DNA from 4 places in the Pseudoalteromonas aquimarina genome. Region 4 is predicted to be linked to each of the others. Evidence: predicted binding sites of a transcription regulator. Region 4 holds the regulator's gene; each other region holds the start of a gene.
The links. Region 4 encodes FliA, which starts transcription of late flagellar genes. Its sites were predicted from a motif close to CTAAAGNTNNNNNNNNNNNNGCCGATA; they were not measured.
Positions count from the first base shown of each region.

Region 1: AAEU29_RS20040 (DUF5610 domain-containing protein) is a predicted target of FliA. The motif match lies at 2,018-2,044, and genes of this name have one in related genera.
Region 2: AAEU29_RS03760 (VC2046/SO_2500 family protein) is a predicted target of FliA. The motif match lies at 3,316-3,342, and genes of this name have one in related genera.
Region 3: AAEU29_RS05960 (flagellin N-terminal helical domain-containing protein) is a predicted target of FliA. The motif match lies at 3,042-3,068, and genes of this name have one in related genera.

Region 1 covers NZ_JBMMUG010000010.1:66,717-71,463, forward strand. Annotated here, with positions in the region: gene AAEU29_RS20025 (acyl-CoA desaturase) at 1-26, opposite strand, end outside; gene fabR (HTH-type transcriptional repressor FabR) at 153-773, shown strand; gene trmA (tRNA (uridine(54)-C5)-methyltransferase TrmA) at 783-1,880, opposite strand; gene AAEU29_RS20040 (DUF5610 domain-containing protein) at 2,075-3,190, shown strand; gene murI (glutamate racemase) at 3,263-4,027, shown strand; gene AAEU29_RS20050 (RNA recognition motif domain-containing protein) at 4,020-4,484, opposite strand.
Region 2 covers NZ_JBMMUG010000001.1:819,373-824,119, reverse strand. Annotated here, with positions in the region: gene AAEU29_RS03785 (pentapeptide repeat-containing protein) at 1-294, opposite strand, end outside; gene AAEU29_RS03780 (response regulator) at 351-1,997, opposite strand; gene AAEU29_RS03775 (M48 family metallopeptidase) at 2,058-2,747, shown strand; tRNA gene AAEU29_RS03770 (tRNA-Tyr) at 2,764-2,848, opposite strand; tRNA gene AAEU29_RS03765 (tRNA-Tyr) at 3,180-3,264, opposite strand; gene AAEU29_RS03760 (VC2046/SO_2500 family protein) at 3,377-3,886, shown strand; gene AAEU29_RS03755 (YchJ family protein) at 4,023-4,445, opposite strand; gene AAEU29_RS03750 (SulA-like leucine-rich domain-containing protein) at 4,509-4,747, opposite strand, start outside.
Region 3 covers NZ_JBMMUG010000002.1:221,862-226,608, forward strand. Annotated here, with positions in the region: gene fliS (flagellar export chaperone FliS) at 1-36, opposite strand, end outside; gene fliD (flagellar filament capping protein FliD) at 48-1,442, opposite strand; gene AAEU29_RS05955 (flagellar protein FlaG) at 1,482-1,892, opposite strand; gene AAEU29_RS05960 (flagellin N-terminal helical domain-containing protein) at 1,973-2,941, opposite strand; gene AAEU29_RS05965 (flagellin N-terminal helical domain-containing protein) at 3,146-4,117, opposite strand.
Region 4 covers NZ_JBMMUG010000002.1:91,405-96,151, reverse strand. Annotated here, with positions in the region: gene flhA (flagellar biosynthesis protein FlhA) at 1-295, shown strand, start outside; gene flhF (flagellar biosynthesis GTPase FlhF) at 317-1,693, shown strand; gene AAEU29_RS05280 (MinD/ParA family ATP-binding protein) at 1,686-2,543, shown strand; gene AAEU29_RS05275 (RNA polymerase sigma factor FliA) at 2,552-3,268, shown strand; gene cheY (chemotaxis response regulator CheY) at 3,319-3,702, shown strand; gene AAEU29_RS05265 (protein phosphatase CheZ) at 3,720-4,493, shown strand; gene AAEU29_RS05260 (chemotaxis protein CheA) at 4,508-4,747, shown strand, end outside.

The DNA of each region.
Region 1 (4,747 bases), on a different contig from region 4:
AGCCAAATAATGGGTGGTTTTTTCATACATAAAATCTCAGCGTACACTTGTACGCTAAAATAGTTTTATATCGCTTTTTTATCAAGTGAAATCGACAAAATTCATAAATAATTTTTCTGTGTTAAACTGCATGCAAATTTTATGGGGGATGTATGTCGGGTATTCGTGCACAACAAAAAGAAAAGACGAGACAAGCGTTAATCGATGCAGCATTTAATCAATTAAGTGCTGAGCATAGCTTTTCTAATTTAAGCTTGCGCGAAGTTGCTCGTGAGGCCGGTATTGCGCCAACATCCTTTTATCGTCACTTTAAAGACATGAATGAGCTGGGTTTAACCTTAGTTGATGAAGCTGGCTTAATGTTGCGCCAGTTAATGCGTCAAGCGCGTCGACGTATCGAAAGTGGCGGCAGTATAATTAATATCTCTGTACTAACCTTTATGGAGTTTATTGATCAGTCGAGTAACCAATTTAGATTACTACTGCGTGAGCGCTCTGGAACGTCTAAAGCATTTAGAGCAGCGGTTGCCCGTGAGATTAAGCATTTTATTTTAGAGCTTGCTCATTATTTAGAAAATGAAACAGGATGCGATGCGAATCATGCATACATTCAGGCAGAAGCCATGGTGACTCTGGTATTTAATGCGGGAGCTGAGGCGCTTGATTTAACTAAGCCACAACGAGATCAGCTTACCGAACGAATTATTTGGCAGTTGCGTTATATTGCCAAAGGGGCTTCAAGTTACACAAAAGAAAAAAAAGCAGCTAAATAGCTGCTTTTTTTATTTACGCGTTAAAAACACACCCGATTCAATATGGTGGGTATATGGAAATTGGTCAAAAATCGCAAATCGCTCAATGTTATGCGTTTCTGTCAATTGCTGGAGATCTCGCTCTAGCGTATCTGGGTTACATGAAATATAAATAATATTGTCATAGCCCTGCACTAAGTCTGTGGTGTCTTTATCTAAACCAGCTCGTGGGGGGTCTACTAAAATGCTTTGGCAGTTGTAACTTTTTAAATCAATACCATTTAAGCGAGAAAATTCTTTTTCACCATTCATAGCCATGGTGAATTCTTCACTCGACATGCGAATAATATCGAGGTTATCGACTTTATTTTCAGCGATATTAAATTGCGCTGACTTTACAGACGATTTAGAAATTTCAGTTGCCAGCACGCGATTGAAGCTTGGGGCTAATGCAATCGAGAAGTTGCCATTGCCGCAATAAAGTTCAAGCAAATCATTTTCAAGGGGTTTTGATACGTCAATTGCCCATTCAAGCATTTGCTCATTTAATTTAGCGTTTGGTTGGGTGAAGCTATTTTCAACTTGCTGATAAACAAGCTCGCGATTATCCACATTAAGCTTTTCAATCACATACTCTTCACCAAGGACAATTTTTTGCTTGCGAGCTCGGCCAATGAAATCGATGTTAAATTCTTTACTTAACTCAGCTTTAAGCTTAGTTACTTCGTTCAGCCATTCATCATCAAGTTGCTTATGATAAATCAGACTTACTAAGATTTGACCGCTTAGCGTAGATAGATAATCGATTTGAAATAACTTTCTGCGCAAAATTTCATTTGGCTTTAAGCATTCCAACAAGCGTGGCATTAACTCGCAAATAAGCGGAGCTGCTGGATCAAACTGATCCACCCTTATTTTTTCTTTTGTTTCGGGATCAAACATAATGTGAAATAAATCTTCACCTTCATGCCATACGCGAAACTCAGCACGTTGTCTGTAATGTTTAGGTGCAGATGCAAATACTTCTAACTCTGGTGCATTAAATTGTGCGAATTGTTGGCTAATACGCTGTGCTTTTTCCGAAAGTTGCTCATCGTATTTTGAAGTATCTATTTGAATTACAGGCATATGCTTTTTAACCTCATGTTTGCGAGTCGCGCTATTTTAGGGTGTGGTTTTTCTTTGTCCAGTTTTAGCATAGAAAAAATGTGACATACTTACTTCAACAAAAGGTAAATTCTGACCGTTAAATCTAAGAATTAATACTTAAGTTGCTCACTATTTGGCCGATAAATAGACATTCTGAAATGGAGGCAATGATTATGAAAGTGGGTGGATTGGGGTATCAACCCGAAAACAAGTATGGTTTCTCTCAACAGAAACCAAATGAAATAGCACAAAATGCGTCAGCTAAAGACGTATTTACAATGTCGCAGCGACTAACGATTGCAAGTCAGGTCTCTTATCAAAAGATGATGGGAGCAATGCCATTTGAAAGTAAAGTAGAGCCTACCAAACCTGAAGATCTATTTAATTTTGAAGAGATCGCAAAAAACGTTTTATCGTTTGTTAAAGGCGCTATTTTAGGTGCTAAGGCTGATGGTGCCGATAATGACAAGCTAACGAGTATGTTCGAGCAAGCTCGAAAAGGGGTAGAGCAAGGTATTGGTGAAGCGGTTGAAGAGCTTAAAGACAGTGATCTCTACAACGATGAAATTGAACAAGGCATTGAAAAAAGCCGAGAGTTAATCTTTGATGGATTGGACGAATTTGAACAATCAATCTTCAATCCTGAAAAACAAGCATCAGCACTTACCGAATTTAATGGTCAAAATTATTACCAATTGGATAATGGCGCCAGTTATGAAATTAAAACCGCAGAAGGCGATGTGATTAAGCTTACTTATAATAGTGCGTTCAATTCATCTGAACAGCTATCATATAGTAAAACTGAAGACGGTGAATCGTTAAGTTATGCTTCATCACAGTCTAGTTCACAAGCATATTCATTTTCAGTAGAAGGTGATTTAAATGAAAATGAAATTGCTGCGATCAATGATCTAATGTCAGATTTGCAAAAAGTAAGCAATGAATTTTTCAATGGTTCACTTGATGAAGCGTTTGAACAAGCTAAAAAATTAAATCTGGATTCTTCTCAGTTAGTTTCAATGTCTATGAACTTACAGCAAACAGAAGTAAGAGCAAGTGTTAGAGAATATCAAACAGTACAACCAGGTAGAGAAATAGCAAAACAGTTCGAACCTATTAATGAAGGGTTGGAAGAAAGCTATGAAAAAGCCAAGCCGCTTAATATTGAAAGTCAGTTGGTACAGTTACTAACATGGCTTAATCAACGACAAGCGAGTAAAGAAAGCTTATTAGATTACAGCACTAGCTTTTTTGAACAGCTTAATAATAAGCAAGAAAAAGCAAAGTAAGCATAGCTTACCTTGAGAATTAGAAAATATATGGCAAACTACCCGAGTTAATAACATATTAGGTCGGGTAGTTTGGCAAAGCATATTGTAGTTTTTGATTCTGGTATTGGTGGTACATCGGTACTTGAACACATTCAAAACAAAATACCACATGCCAAGCTTAGTTATCTTATGGATAATAAGTACCTTCCTTATGGTGAGCTGTCCTTTGAATTTTTAACACAAAGAATTACAAGCTTACTCAGTCATTTTATCACTCTAATCGAGCCAGTTGATTTGTTGGTCATTGCCTGTAATACAGCAAGTACTCAAACACTCGACATTTTAAGGCAGCATTTCAACTTTCCAATTGTGGGTGTAGTGCCAGCCATCAAACCTGCTGCAGAGAAAACGCTTTCTAAAAAAATTGGTGTATTAGCGACACCAGCGACAGTTGCAAACGAATATACGGCAAGTCTTGTTAAAGATTTTGCAGCTTCTTGCAGTGTGTCTTTATATGGTTCAAGTCAGCTTGTGAAATTAGCCGAGCAAAAGTTTTGGACAAATGATCTAGATTCAAAACAACTTGAGCAAGAGTTAAGTACTTTATATATAGATAAAGAAATCGATCAATTAGTGTTGGGCTGTACACACTTTCCAATTATTGCTGAAGAGATCAAACTGCATATCAACCCTCAAACAACGTTATTGGATTCAGGTGAAGCAATTGCAAATCGTGTGCTTAGTTTACTGGGGGAGAGTGTAATGACTTTAGATAATAAAAAGCAGCCTGTTAGCTATTTTGCCACGGCTGCTTTTAAACAGACAAAATTACCAATAACGGTAATTACTAATTAGCACTATCTTCCATAGCACCATTCTCGTCAGATTTTTGCTTCGCTTCACGTACTTTTAAAGTGCGTTGCTGAAACTCTTTATCGTTTAGTGCAGAAATGATTTTATCAGCGTCTTTCTCAGCTACCTCGACAAAGCCAAAGCCACGTCGTTTACCTGTATGCTTATCCTTTAATAAGCGAACTGAGAAGATCTTCCCGTGCTGCTCAAATAAATCTCTAACAACCGCTTCGTTTGCTTTATAAGGTAAATTACCCACATACAGAGATTTGCTTGCTTCTTTTTCTTCTGTTGCCCCATTAGCAGAGAAAGTTGCAATAACACCACCAATGAAAATACCAATGGCAATAGCTAAAGATGAACTTGTAAGTACTGATGATAATGCAAACTGAGCTACTGCGTAGCCAATAAGAGATACGATAAAAATTATTATTAATGATTTTTGTTGCGATGAACTCATTTTAAAGATTCCGAATTACACAAATTAAACATAAAATTAACAAATGTTCATGCTTATCTTATCTTACTTTAATGACAAGGCAATAATAACAGCGCAATAAAGGGTGAAATTTATTTAAGTTAAGTTTAAAAAAGCCCCTTCAACGATATAAAACGTACAAAAATAGACTGTTTTGTATATATTTCGCCCGAACGATCCAAAAAACTAAAAAAAGTTTGAAATAGGGGTTGATCCAAATTCGGATCTCTCTATAATGCGCCTCC
Region 2 (4,747 bases), on a different contig from region 4:
GGTATTATAAAGATGTGCATTTTGCATATTGGCGCGATAAAAATTGCTGTAGGATAAATTGAAATGTTCACCTTGGTGGTTCACCAAATTTAAACCAGTGAGATCTGCGCGTTTAAGTTGCAGCCCTTTTAATAAACCACCACGTTGGGCGTAGCGTTCAAGTTTTTCAGTAAGTGCTAAACCGCTTTTATCATATTTTTGGTCATGCCAAAAACAGTAACCGCCACCCATATCCAATTCACAACATTGTTCATTTTCAGGGGAAACATACTGGCATTTAGGTGCATGACTCATAGGCAATATTTAGCTGGCTTGCAATATTGTAAGCCTAGCACTTGAATCTTATTTTGCTAACTTTCTTGGTAATAGAGTTTGGCTAACTTATTGTATTCAAACTTAAGATCTTCGAGACGTTTGGCGTGCTGTGGCGGCAATGCCATACCATCAACAAGAACAAAGTTGCTTTGGCATTTCTCTAAAATAACATCGGCAGCTTGGCTTGCGCGTGGCAGTAATTGCAGTAATGCTTGTAATAAGTTTAGTGCGCTACCGGTATTCATAGGCGCATGCTTGAGCGCCATTTCAAATTGTACAATAGCGTCTTGAAAGTTACCTTGCTTATAAAGCTCAATACCTTTTGTATTATGTTGCTGAAACTCTGATTGTTTAGAAGCTAAGTCATCATTGCGACTGTGTAATTGGGCTAATACTTGGCTATTACTTTGTTTGGACGATTGGTATTTTTCAAGTTGGGCATTGGCATCATCAAATTCGCCCAAATCGAATAACGTCATAATTGAATCAGGCAAAATGGAATGGCTTAACGATTGCTCTGCAGTAAGCGGTGCAATGATTTTCTTGGCAGTTAAATATTCTCCTTCACTGACACTCAATCGTGCTTCACAAAAGGTATTAAACTCATTAAAAAGAATAGGCTCCTCAACAACCGTTGGGTCACTTTGTGCTTGACGAAGCGAGCTTTTAATTTGCGATGTTAGCTCTGATTTTTCATGTTTAGAGTTTGCATTATTGAGTTGGCTAAACATGGCACGAATATAATTAAATTGGTAATCAATATGTGCAAACGCAGTACCTTTCGACATCGCAAGTAACGTATTTTGCGCTTTGACAAGCGCATCAAGATCATTATTTGCCTGGGCAATTTCTGCAAAAGTGCGTTGCCTAGCAAAAGAGTGTGGCGAAATATTACAGCTTTGCTCTATTAAAAACAGAGACTCTTTCCCTTGGTTAAGTTGATTAAGGCAAAGGGCTTTTATATCTAACGCATCAATATTAAAGCGATTTTGGCCTAACAATTCATCGCATATGCGAATGGCCTGATCATACTTAGTTAAATAAAAACAGGCTTGCGCTAGGTAGGTCAGTGCCCATGTTGGCCTTGCACTTTCGAGCACTGAATTAAGTAGATCAAATGCTTTTTGGTTTTCGCCTAAATCAAAATAAACTTGGCAAGCACGCTTAAAGCAAAATTGCGCATTGCGAGCACCTTTTTTTGAAATTTCAAGGTATTGCTCAGCAGCGAGTGCGAGTTGGCCGTCTTCGATCGCTTGATTGGCGTGATAAAATAACTTCTTTTTCGCAGAGAGTTTATTTAGACGTGTTTTTAACATACCACTTGAGAATGGTTTGATTAGATAATCATCTGGTTCTATTTCGAGTACAGATAATACAACTGAGCGTGTGCTTTCACCTGTGACTAAAATGGATATGCTGTGGCGCGAGAGTTTATTTAAGTATTTTAATTCTTCAAGAAACTGTTTACCGTTTCTACCTTGCCCAAGGTTATAATCAATAAATACAATATCTACGGAATCTTTTTCGATTTTGTTAAGCGCAGCTTCACCCGAATCGTAAAATGAAATATTGTTAGCACCGAGTTGTACCAGCATACCTTTAAGTAGTTTTTGGAACGACTTTTGGTCATCAATAATAAGAATGCTCTTATCTTTTAAAGAATTTTCGCTGATTTGGCTCATTTATATACGTATTAGCGCAAGATACTTATAACTATAGCAAGTTAACCACAATAGAAAATAATGTCGATCAAATATCAGTTAAAACGCAGTAAAAAACGCAAAACCTTGGCAATAAAAATTAAGGAAAATCAAGTATTAGTATACGCACCAAATTACCTTGCGCTTAATGTGATTGAACAATGGCTTACTAGCAAACAAGATTGGATTGAAAAGCACCTTGCTAATCAGCAAAAAAGACCGCTAGCCAAATCAGTTTTAGAGCTAGAGTGTGTAACATTCATGGGTAAGACTTATTCACTCGTTTATGAATCAGATTCTGTTCAATCCAAAGTAATGCTGGATGGTGACGTACTTCGCATTAACACTTCTAAGCGTGTTAAACATATTGAAGAGAAACAACTTAGTTTATTAATGCAATTTGCTGCTCAGCAACTTACAAGCTACTGCGAAGAAAAAGCAGCTGATATGGCTAATAAATTGAAAGTGAGCTTCCAAATGGTGAGTGTAAAACATATTAAAAGCCGCTGGGGGTCATGTGATACAAAAGGGCGTTTGCAATTTAATTTGCAATTATCGAGTGCACCACTTTGGGTGATTAATTATGTAATTGCTCATGAAGTTGCACATTTGCAGGTGATGGATCACAGCTACCGATTTTGGCAAGTAGTAAAAATGCTTTATCCAGAATACAAAAAGGCTGAAAGTTGGCTAAAAGAAAATGGATTTAAGTTAGATATATTTAAGGTTTGAAACTTCAGAAAGAAAGTGGTGGAGGGGGACGGATTCGAACCATCGAAGGCAATGCCGTCAGATTTACAGTCTGATCCCTTTGGCCGCTCGGGAACCCCTCCACTGAAGTAGGCGCAATATTAGAGAAGCTTTATCTAGCTGTAAAGTACTTTTTAAAATTTAGCGTTTAACTGCTCGAAAACCAGCCACAATAGTTAAATTTCATACAAGCATGCTCTAAATCGATAAAAACACAAATTGGCCACGATTTTAAAACAAAGAAACTTGACTCATTAGAGGCTTAGATTTTTAACTTTTTGGAATTTGGAATTTGGAATTTGGAATTTGGAATTTGGAATTTGGAATTTGGAATTTGGAATTTGGAATTTGGAATTTGGAATTTGGAATTTGGAATTTGGAATTTGGAATTTGGAATTTGGAATAAAAGAGAAGTGGTGGAGGGGGACGGATTCGAACCATCGAAGGCAATGCCGTCAGATTTACAGTCTGATCCCTTTGGCCGCTCGGGAACCCCTCCACGAGAACGAGGCGAATATTAACAAACTAAAAAATTAAGTAAAGGTTAAAGCTAAAGTTTTTTATATTTTTGTCGATAACAGCTTTGTTATTGAACAAATTGATTATTAAAAATGCAAATTGAACAGATCATCACACATGAAGCGCAACTTGGAGAACAACTCTGCCAAAGTGTTGCTACAGATCGTCAAAGTGATTTTGCATTTTTACTTGCCATGCTTAGTCATGATGCAACCGAATTTTCACAGTTTAATCTTCCGCAAAGTGAAAAAGAATTACTCAGTGATCCATTACTTGAGTTTGCTAAGCAAGGAGCTGGCCCGAAAAAGCCATTAGCTGCTGAGCCATTTAATGGATTGATAGGTCAACAAAACTGTCTGTTACTAATCGAGCAAGGCTTAAATGCTATTCATCTTAACGAATGCTTGAATCCAGAACCATTCACTTGCAAAAATGATACAAAATACATTTCTCCGGTTGTTATCGACAATTGCCCACCTGCAACACAAAAAAAATTAATTGCAGCCAAGAATGTGGCTTTAACAAATAAAAAAATGGATATTGACGGCTTTTATAGCAGTATTGAAAAAAGTCAAAACTACGATTTTGCTTCCGTTGCTTAGGCTTAATAATAAGCAAAGCATTAATAACACTTGAATCATTCTAAAACACACACAATTTAAAACACAAAAAAGGCGATAATAGTTATCGCCTTTTTTATTTGTGAACACACTAATTAAAACGGTTGTGTATTAATTATTAAGCGTGGCACTTTTTGTATTTTTTTTCACTACCGCATGGGCATGGGTCATTTCTACCTACTTTTTCCTCAGCGTGCTGTGTAATAGTGCCATCTAAGTAACGCCATTGATTGTCTTCCACTATAAAGTTTGAAGTTTCTTCTAATTGACAATAATAACCATCACACAAATAGTCAGCTTTAAAATGCACTGTTGCTGTGTTATCAACTTCTTCAAAATTATAAACAGTGAGACCAATAAAGTTTGCTAGTTCGGCAAATGCAGCAATATCACGAACACTATTTTCTGCCTGTTTAGAACTTGCATAGGTGTTATGAATATAGTCACTGTTATTTATGCAATATGCACTGTAGCGAGAACGCATAAGTTGTTCAGCATTTTCAGCTTTTGTTTCACCGTTAATAATCGGTAAGCAACACATCTCAAATGCAATAGAATTTCCGCAATAACACATAGTTTCGTTTCGTTAAGTTAAAAAGGTATTTTAGCAAAGTGTAGGTTTAGTCGTCATACCTTTACTTGCTGCAAAATGATAAAAATAGCCATTAAAGTGAGATTGGTTTGCCGCAAGCGAACTTAATGTCACCTCATCTAACATATTTGTCCACGACACAACTGCACCAAAATTTCCGTTTTTAAGCGCTGAGTTAACAACATATTCAATGTTAATTAAATGACGCTTACGAATAATTAGAAGTTTACTGTGATCAATCGATAGGCTTT
Region 3 (4,747 bases), 130 kb from region 4:
TTCTTTTTGGTAATTTTTTACTTTGGCATTATACATTTTCTGTTACCCTACTTTTTAGCTGAAGTGAAACCAGGCAAACTTGCAAGTTGCGCACTCAAATAAGACTGCGTTGATTGCATTTCCGCGAGTAGTACATCTAAAGAAGAATATTGTTTCCTAAGTCTAATCTCTAGTTGCTCCATTCTATATTCATGATTCAAGAAGTCTTCTTCCATATCATCTAATTGTTGATTTAGAGAAGAAGATCGTTCCTTGATAATTCCTTTAGAATCTATGTAATTATCAATAAGTCCTTGAAACTGTTTTGCTAGACCATTTTCACCAGCAAAAGCTTCACCAACTTTGTCATAATAATTATCTAAAGAATCATTGACGCTTCTAACTAAAGTAGATTTTTCAAGGTAACCTTCTTTATCAATACCTAAACCTATATCAAAAATTGTGCCAAAAGGTTCAACACCAGTTAGACTTGTACCAAGAATACTTGTTAATTGATTATCCAATGAACGCATTGAAGCATCACCATTTAAAGGATTGCCTATACGTGTTTGAAAACCTATATTTCCGATGAGGTTATTGTAATTGGCAATAAATTCGTCAATTAAGGTATTAACAGCAGCTTTATCATAATCTACATTAATTCGAGCTGTTTCGTTATTTTCACTTACTTGCTTTGCTGTAATTGTCATATCTTGAACAGCATCAGTAAATGTATTCGAATCATTTGTAACTGTTATTCCATCTACTTTGATAATAGCATCTGTAGCTTGGTCTGTAGCAGCAATTGCAAGCCCTCCAGCTCCACCACCATTTGCTACTGTAGAAACGGAATCTAATTCTGCTATGTCATTACTCACAACTAAATCATTACCAAGACCTGTTTTGGTAGAAGTCAAAACTAGCTTAGATTCAGAACCAGTATTTATGATGTTGGCAATAACGCCAAAGTTGGTATTCTCATCATTAATTGCATTTCGAACATCTTCAAGTGTTGCTCCTGCATCTAAAGTTACATCAAAACTTGAAGTGCCAGCACTGAAACTTAGTTTTCCACCTGACGCAGTTACTACATCGGTACTGCTGCTATATCCTGTTGCAGACACAGCTCTACTGCCTTGAGCAAGTTGGACTACTTCAATATCAAATTTTCCAGCAGTCGAGTCTTTTGTGGTTGAGACGCTAATTATTTCGCCTGAAGAAGGTTGAGTTATTGATGCTGTACGTTTATTGAAGTTATCGATATCACTAAGCTTTTCAATCGTAGATTCAAGCTGAGAAATTGCTGAACTAATAGTATCAATTGAACTTAGTTCTTTTTGAAGTGACTCTTCTTTGGCAGCAAATGCTTGAAGTTTTGGTATATTCTCAGCATCAATTGAAGCTTTTATAATGCTTTCTAAATCTAAACCAGAGCCAACCCCTGCTGATGTAATGCTTGCCATAACTCACCTCTAAAATAGCACTCTACTAACTCGCACACCCTAAACAGAATCGTTAAACAAAATTCCTGTTTGAGTAATTAATTTATCGGCCAAACTTTCAAAAGCTTTAGCGACATCCCTTATTTCTTGCGGCGGGATCTCTCTTATAACTTCATTATTTGACTTATCGATCACTTTTACCACTGGCGGCTCTCCCAGTTCATCAAATTCAAATATTAAATTTGTTGAGCTTACAGGAATAAAGTCATTAATTTTTTTCAGATTCTCTCTAATTTCATCAAAAAAATTTTCATCGTTTTTTTGTGAATCATTTCTTTTAATAGATGTTGTATCTGAAACATTTCCACTTTCACTAGCACGATTCATACCAATTGATTGTGAAAGCTCTTGCTTTTTAAGCGCGCTGTTAATGTCGAGCACACTTGAAACTGTTTCTGGAATTGTATTCATAACAGGTTCCTCTTCTAACAAGTATAGCTTAATTCTGATTGCATCAGCATTAGCCTATGCAATCAGAATTAACTTGCTAATTAACCCAGTAGAGACAATGCTACCTGAGGACGTTGATTAGCTTGACTCAGAATTGATGTACTTGCTTGTTGCAAGATCTGATTGCGAGTCAATGTTGCAGTTTCCGCCGCAAAGTCTGTATCACGGATTCGTGAACGCGCAGCTGCTAGGTTTTCAGAAACATTCGCTTGATTTCGAATTGATGATTGGAAACGGTTTTGAACAGCACCTAACTCAGCACGCTTTTTATCAACAACTGCAATCAATGAATCCATACCTGCAAGCGTAACTTGAGCATTTACTTGACTAGAAACACTGATAGCAGTGGCAATAAAAGCAGCTGCAAAGGTGTCTGTTGTTAATGCTGCACCACCAATATCAGAGGCACCTTCAGCAAGTGTAGACAGACGCTGACCAGTAACTGCACTTGCAACACCTGCGATACCAGACAATGTAAAACCGCCATTAGCACTAATACTGTTAATGGCAGCTGTACCACCAACATTTTGCATTGAAAAACCAATAGTCTGAACTGCATCAGCACCGATTTGGAAGTTCGCGTCATATGAGCCATCTAGTAAATTTTGGCCACCAAAGGTTGTATCCTCTGCCACACGGTTAACTTCTTCAGATAACTGACGAATTTCTTCCTGAAGCGCTAAACGGTCTTCATCAGTATTTGAACCATTAGATGCCTGTTGAGCTAGTGTTCTCATACGTTGGAACATACCTGTAATTTCATCCATTGCGCCTTCTGCTGTTTGCGCAAGAGAAATACCATCATTCGCATTACGAATACCTTGGTTCAAACCATTAATTTGACCAGTTAGACGATTAGAAATCTGCATTCCAGCCGCATCATCTTTCGCACCATTGATACGTAAACCAGATGACAAACGTTGGAATGAAGTGTCTAGAGCATTACCTGACTGACTTAACTGTCTTTGAGCATTTAAAGAGCTCACATTTGTATTTACATATAAAGCCATAATTGCCTCCGCTTTATTAACTATAGTGCTTTCTAAGTGAGTACCCCTACTCAACATGAAAGCCCAAATTAGAATCCTAATATAGGTGTTCTATCTGCCTTATCGACATCTTTAGAAAAAGCTTTAGAGTTTTTTTTAATTTTTTTTAGTTATAAAAAAAGCCCCAAAAATGGGGCTTGTTTACGATTAAGTAATTATTACAAATTACCCTTGTAACAGGCTTAATGCAGCTTGAGGTCTTTGGTTTGCTTGACCTAGAATTGTTTGACTTGCTTGCTGAAGGATTTGAGCGCGTGTTAATGCAGCTGTTTCAGCCGCAAAATCAGCATCTTTAATTCGAGATTTAGCCGCACTCAAATTTTCTGCAATATTCGCTTGGTTGCGAATTGTTGATTGGAAACGGTTTTGAACCGCACCTAATTCAGAACGTTTTTTGTCAACAACGGCAATAAGTGAGTCTACACCAGCCATTACAATTTGAGCATTTGTTTGTGTTGATACACTAATTGCGGTAGCTATAAATGCTGCAGCAAAGGTATCTGTAGTTAATGCTGCTCCAGCGATATCTGATGCGCCTTCTGCGAGAGTTGACAAACGTTGCCCTGTAACGGCACTTGCAATACCTGCAATACCAGAAAGTGTGAATCCACCGTTTGCACTTAAACTGTTGACAGCAGCTGTGCCACCAACATTTTGCATACTAAAACCTACAGTTTGAACTGCATCAGCACCTATTTGAAAGCTAGCTGAATAGCTACCGTCTAGTAGATTACGACCACCAAATGTTGTATCTGTTGCAACTCGGTTAATTTCTTCGGATAGTTGACGAATTTCTTCCTGAAGAGCTAATCGGTCTTCATCTGTGTTTGAACCATTAGCAGATTGTTGTGAAAGTACACGCATACGCTGTAGCATGGTTGTCATTTCATCCATTGCGCCTTCTGCAGTTTGCGCTAATGAAATACCATCGTTAGCATTTCGGTTACCTTGGTTCAAACCTAAAATTTGTGACTGAAGACGATCGGAAATCTGAAGACCTGCGGCATCATCAGCTGCACTATTAATTCTTAATCCAGAAGACAAACGTTTGAAGGCTGAATCCAGATCACCACCTGATTTATCTAGTTGGCGCTGAGCATTTAGCGAGCTTACATTTGTATTTACATATAAAGCCATAATCTTACTCTCTCTATCTCTTTTTATATGGTTAGATATGAGTAACCCGGTAAACGCAGTACTATCGCACCACTTGCAACAATGCCATTAGGGTTTAGGAAAATACTTGCCAGCTCAATTTCAAAAGCGGCAAATTAACGCCTAATTTTTCCTACATATCTTGTTCAATAGAGTAGAATTCAATAATTGTGCCAAAAACTATTTTATAGTCATCAAAGATCATTAATTAGGTGAAGGAGTTTAAATTTTATTACTTTTCGATAGCATGCAAATGGACTCACTATTCAAACCTTAATAAACACTTACTATTTATAAAAATAAGCAATTGTTACCCCGGTGAAAATCATTATTGCCAATGAAGAAATAACATTTTAAACAATTTTTAAGTATTTATTTTCCGATACTAGATCAACTAAAAATTCTTTAACTCATTTTTAAGGTTTAGTTGCAAGTGTTAACAAAGAACAATTTCAATCAATAAAAAAGGGGCCAAGCGGCCCCTTTTAGAGATAGTGAAAGTAAGAGTGAAATATAGCGATGTCAAAAAACTTGTTTTATACTTGGTACTATATTTGCTTAATTAATTTTAGTACGAGATACCTGCATGGTGTCTTATACTTACTTGTTTGG
Region 4 (4,747 bases):
CATTACATTGGCGCCTGAGTTGGAACAGATGTTGCATCAGTCACTTCAAAGTGCAGGTGATGAAGGTGCTGGCATTGAGCCAGGGCTTGCAGAAAGACTTCAAAACTCTCTCGGTGATGCCCATCAAAACCAAGAAATGGCTGGTGAACCTTCAATACTGTTGACATCGGGTATGCTGCGCAGTGTGTTATCACGATTTGTGAAACACAGCCTACCAGGACTGCGTGTGATGTCATATCAGGAAGTACCTGAAGAAAAACAGATAAAAATAGTTTGCTCGGTTGGTCAACAGTAATAAGACAAGGTGAGGTTTGACATGAAAATTAAACGTTTTTTTGCAAAAGATATGCGTACAGCATTAAATGAAGTAAAGCATGAATTAGGCCCTGATGCGGTGATCATGTCAAACAAACGTATGGCTGATGGCATTGAAATTGTGGCAGCTGTTGATTATGAAAAAACGGTACAAAGTGCACCTGTTTCACCAAAGCTTTCGGAAGAAAAGCCGAGATTTAACAGTCAGTTTGTAAAACCTAAACCACAAATGGCAAAGCCTGAAAAGCAAGCTGCTGTAGCTGATAGCTTATCAGCATTACTCGAACGCCAAGCAAAAAAAGCACCTCAATATGATAAGCCAGCAGCAAAGCAGACTCACAACTGGTTTGATGAAGATAAATTTTCTTCTTCTCAAGAAGAATCTTTTAATGGGTTTAATCAAGCAAAGCAACCTACAACTATGAATTCAGAGCCACAAGCAGCGCATGAAATGCAAGCGATGCGGGATGAAATGGCCTCTATTAGACAGTTACTTGAGCATCAGCTTTCTGGCTTGATGAATGAAGACATGGCACGTCGCGACCCAACTAGAGCGTTATTACTTGATCGCCTTAAAGGGATGGGTATTAGTGAAGCTGTTGCAGACCAACTAGCATGTTTTATTCCTGATGACGTTGCACCGCGTCAAGCATGGCAAGAAACACTCAATATGCTAAGCAAGCAACTTTACACTGCAAATAATGAAATTTTACGTCGCGGTGGAGTTTATGCTTTGGTTGGTCCAACGGGCGTGGGTAAAACAACCACTGTGGCAAAACTTGCAGCGCTTGGAGCGCAAAAATTTGGCGCTAACAATATTGCACTGATCACCACCGATACCTATCGTATTGGCGCATATGAGCAATTATCGACTTATGGTCGCATAATTGGCTGCCCTGTTAAGCAAGTTAAAAATGCAGAAGAACTCACTGAAATTCTTTATCATTTAAGAAATAAGCGTCTAGTATTAATTGATACAGCAGGAATGAGCCAACGGGACTTGCGTTTGACTGAGCAACTGAATACATTAATGCGAAATAGTCGAGTTGATATTCGAAGCTACCTTGTTTTGAGTGCTACGGCACAATTAGAGGTACAGCAGGAAGCTATAAAGCAGTTCAAACAGGTACAGTTAAGTGGTTGTATCTTCACAAAACTTGATGAATGTCTAAGTTTAGGTGAAATTATCAGTGTAGCCATTCAAAATCGACTGCCAATAGGCTATCTTACCAATGGTCAACGTGTGCCAGAGGACATCCGTGTAGCAAATGCGGAAAAATTGGTCAGTAAAGCTCAGCAGTTGTATGCAAAACGAACAAACGCGCAAGCAAGACGTGCATCAGGCATGGCGCATCAAGCAGTAGGAATGTATGATTAACCCAGAATTAGATCAAGCTAGTGGCCTGCGGAAAATGACAAACAATAACAAGGCTGTAAAAGTAATTGCGGTAACTGGAGGTAAAGGGGGAGTTGGTAAAACCAATGTTTCTCTTAACATGGCAATCGCCATGGCTCAGCAAGGCCAAAAAGTACTGGTACTGGATGCCGATTTGGGTTTAGCAAACTGCGATGTGATGCTTGGCTTACGTGTTGAGCGAAACTTATCACACGTGTTATCTGGTGAATGTGACCTTGAAGATATCTTAGTTGAAGGTCCTTACGGCGTAAAAATTGTGCCTGCTACATCAGGTTCACAAAATATGGTTGAACTAACACCTTCTGAACATGCCGGACTTATTCGTGCATTTGGTGAATTAGATTCTCATTATGATGTGTTGGTAGTTGATACAGCTGCGGGTATTTCTGATATGGTGCTTAGCTTTTCGCGTGCATCTCAAGATGTGCTTGTTGTTGTGTGTGATGAACCCACTTCGATTACTGATGCCTATGCATTGATTAAAGTTTTAAGCCGTGAGCATGGTGTTTACAAGTTTAAAATTGTTGCAAATATGGTGCGCAGCCTCAAAGAAGGCCAAGAACTGTTTGCCAAGCTTTCAAAAGTAACTGACCGATTTTTAGATGTATCACTTGAGTTAGTGGCAACAGTGCCATTTGATGAAAATATTCGTAAAGCGATTCGTAAACAAAAAACCATTGTAGATGTATTTCCTAAATCACCTGCGGCAATTGCTTTTAAAGCATTAGCAAGCAAGGCTGCGACTTGGCCAGTTCCGAATCAGCCGTCGGGACATCTTGAGTTTTTTATCGAGAAACTGGTTAGCAACTAGGAATGCCTATGAAACGAACCACTGCCTATGCTAGCCAGAATCAATTATCTCATCTTGTTGAACAGCATACGCCGTTGGTTAAACGCATTGCCTATCATATTCTTGCGCGCTTACCTGCGAGTGTGATTGTTGAAGACTTAATTCAAGCTGGCATGATAGGCCTGATAGAAGCTGCAAAGAATTTTGACGGCACTAAAGGCGCAAGCTTTGAAACCTATGCTGGTATTCGTATTCGCGGTGCGATTATTGATGAAACTCGTAAAGGGGACTGGGTGCCACGCTCTGTGCATAAAAATGCTCGAGAGGTTGCTGCAGTCATAAATAAGTTAGAAGCCGAACTAGGTCGTGAACCAAAAGATAGTGAAGTTGCTGAAAAACTTGATATTACGATAGATGAGTACCATCATATTCTTAGGGATATAAGTAATGGTAAGATTATTGGTATTGAGGACTTAGGTGTTGATGAAGATGTAATCGATGCAGGCCTTGGGAACAATGAGCAAAACCCATTAGTTGATATTCAACAAGATAAATTTAATAAAGCATTGGTAACGGCAATACAAACCTTACCAGAAAGAGAAGCGTTAGTGCTGTCGCTTTACTACAATGACGAAATGAATTTAAAAGAAATCGGTTTGATTCTTGAGGTGAGTGAATCAAGAGTCAGCCAAATACATAGTCAGGCCATGGTGCGCCTTAAAGCAAAAATCCATGACTGGATATAGAATAAAAGTAGTAAGTAAACAATTAGGTGCATACCTCACTGGAGGATATTTTGGATAAAAACATGAAAATTCTTGTAGTTGACGACTTTTCAACGATGAGAAGAATCATTAAAAACCTGTTAAGAGATCTTGGTTTCACAAACGTACAAGAGGCGGACGATGGAAGTACTGCGTTGCCGATGTTACAAAATCAAGAATTTGACTTTGTAGTTACGGATTGGAACATGCCAGGTATGCAAGGTATTGACTTGTTACGTGCAATTCGCGCGGACGACAGCCTTAAACATATCCCTGTGCTAATGGTGACAGCAGAAGCTAAGAAAGAACAAATTATTGCTGCCGCACAAGCCGGTGTTAACGGGTACATTGTTAAGCCATTCACTGCAGCAACGCTAAAAACTAAGCTTGATAAAGTTTTTGAGCGTTTAGGCTAATTGGGAAGGAGAGGTTTATGTCAGCAAGTGCTGCGCCTCAAATTACCTTAGAACAAGCTAAACAGCTCGTTGCGTTTCTTGAAAATGGTGAACAACAACAAGCGCAAGAGCTGTTAAAGCAAGTTACGGCAATTGAGCAAGATGAATTATTTGGTGAGGTAGGAAAGCTAACTCGCCAACTGCATGATTCATTAAAAAACTTTCAATTAGATACTACGTTGTCGGCGTTAACAACCGAGTCCATCCCGGATGCTAAAGAGCGTCTTAATTATGTGATGGAAATGACAGAGCAAGCTGCAAATACAACTATGGATGCAGTTGAAGCTTCTTTGCCAATTGCCGATAAACTCCAAACTGGCCTCAATAACATTAAACCCAAATGGGATAAATTAATGACTCGAGACCTTAAGGTGGGAGAGTTTAAGGTATTGTGTCATGAGTTAAATGGCTTTATGGAAGAAGCAAAATCTAACTCGGATGAATTGAATAGTTTAATGACCGAAGTACTGATGGCTCAAGGGTATCAGGATTTAACTGGTCAAGTTATTCGACGCGTAATTGAGCTAGTGCGCGAGGTCGAAGAAAGTTTGATTCATATGTTGACGGTGTTTGGTACACCTGTTGAACATGCAGAATCACCTGAGACGACACTAAAACAAGAACAACAAATGGTTGCTGATGGTGAATTAGACCAAGTAGCTGAAGGCCCAATTATAAATGCTGAAGCACGTGAAGATGTGGTTTCAGGTCAAGATGAAGTAGACGATCTATTATCTAGTTTGGGCTTCTAATCGGAGAAAAATGCATGAGCTTTGATGTCGATGAAGATATTTTACAAGACTTTTTAGTCGAAGCCGGTGAAATCTTAGAGTTGCTCTCAGAACAGTTAGTTGAATTGGAAAATAATCCAGAAGATGCTGACCTACTGAATGCAATATTTAGGGGCTTTCATACCGTTAAAGGGGGAGCAGGTTTCCTCTCAATGACGGAATTGGTTGATGCCTGTCACGGTGCGGAAAATATTTTCGATGTATTACGCCAAGGC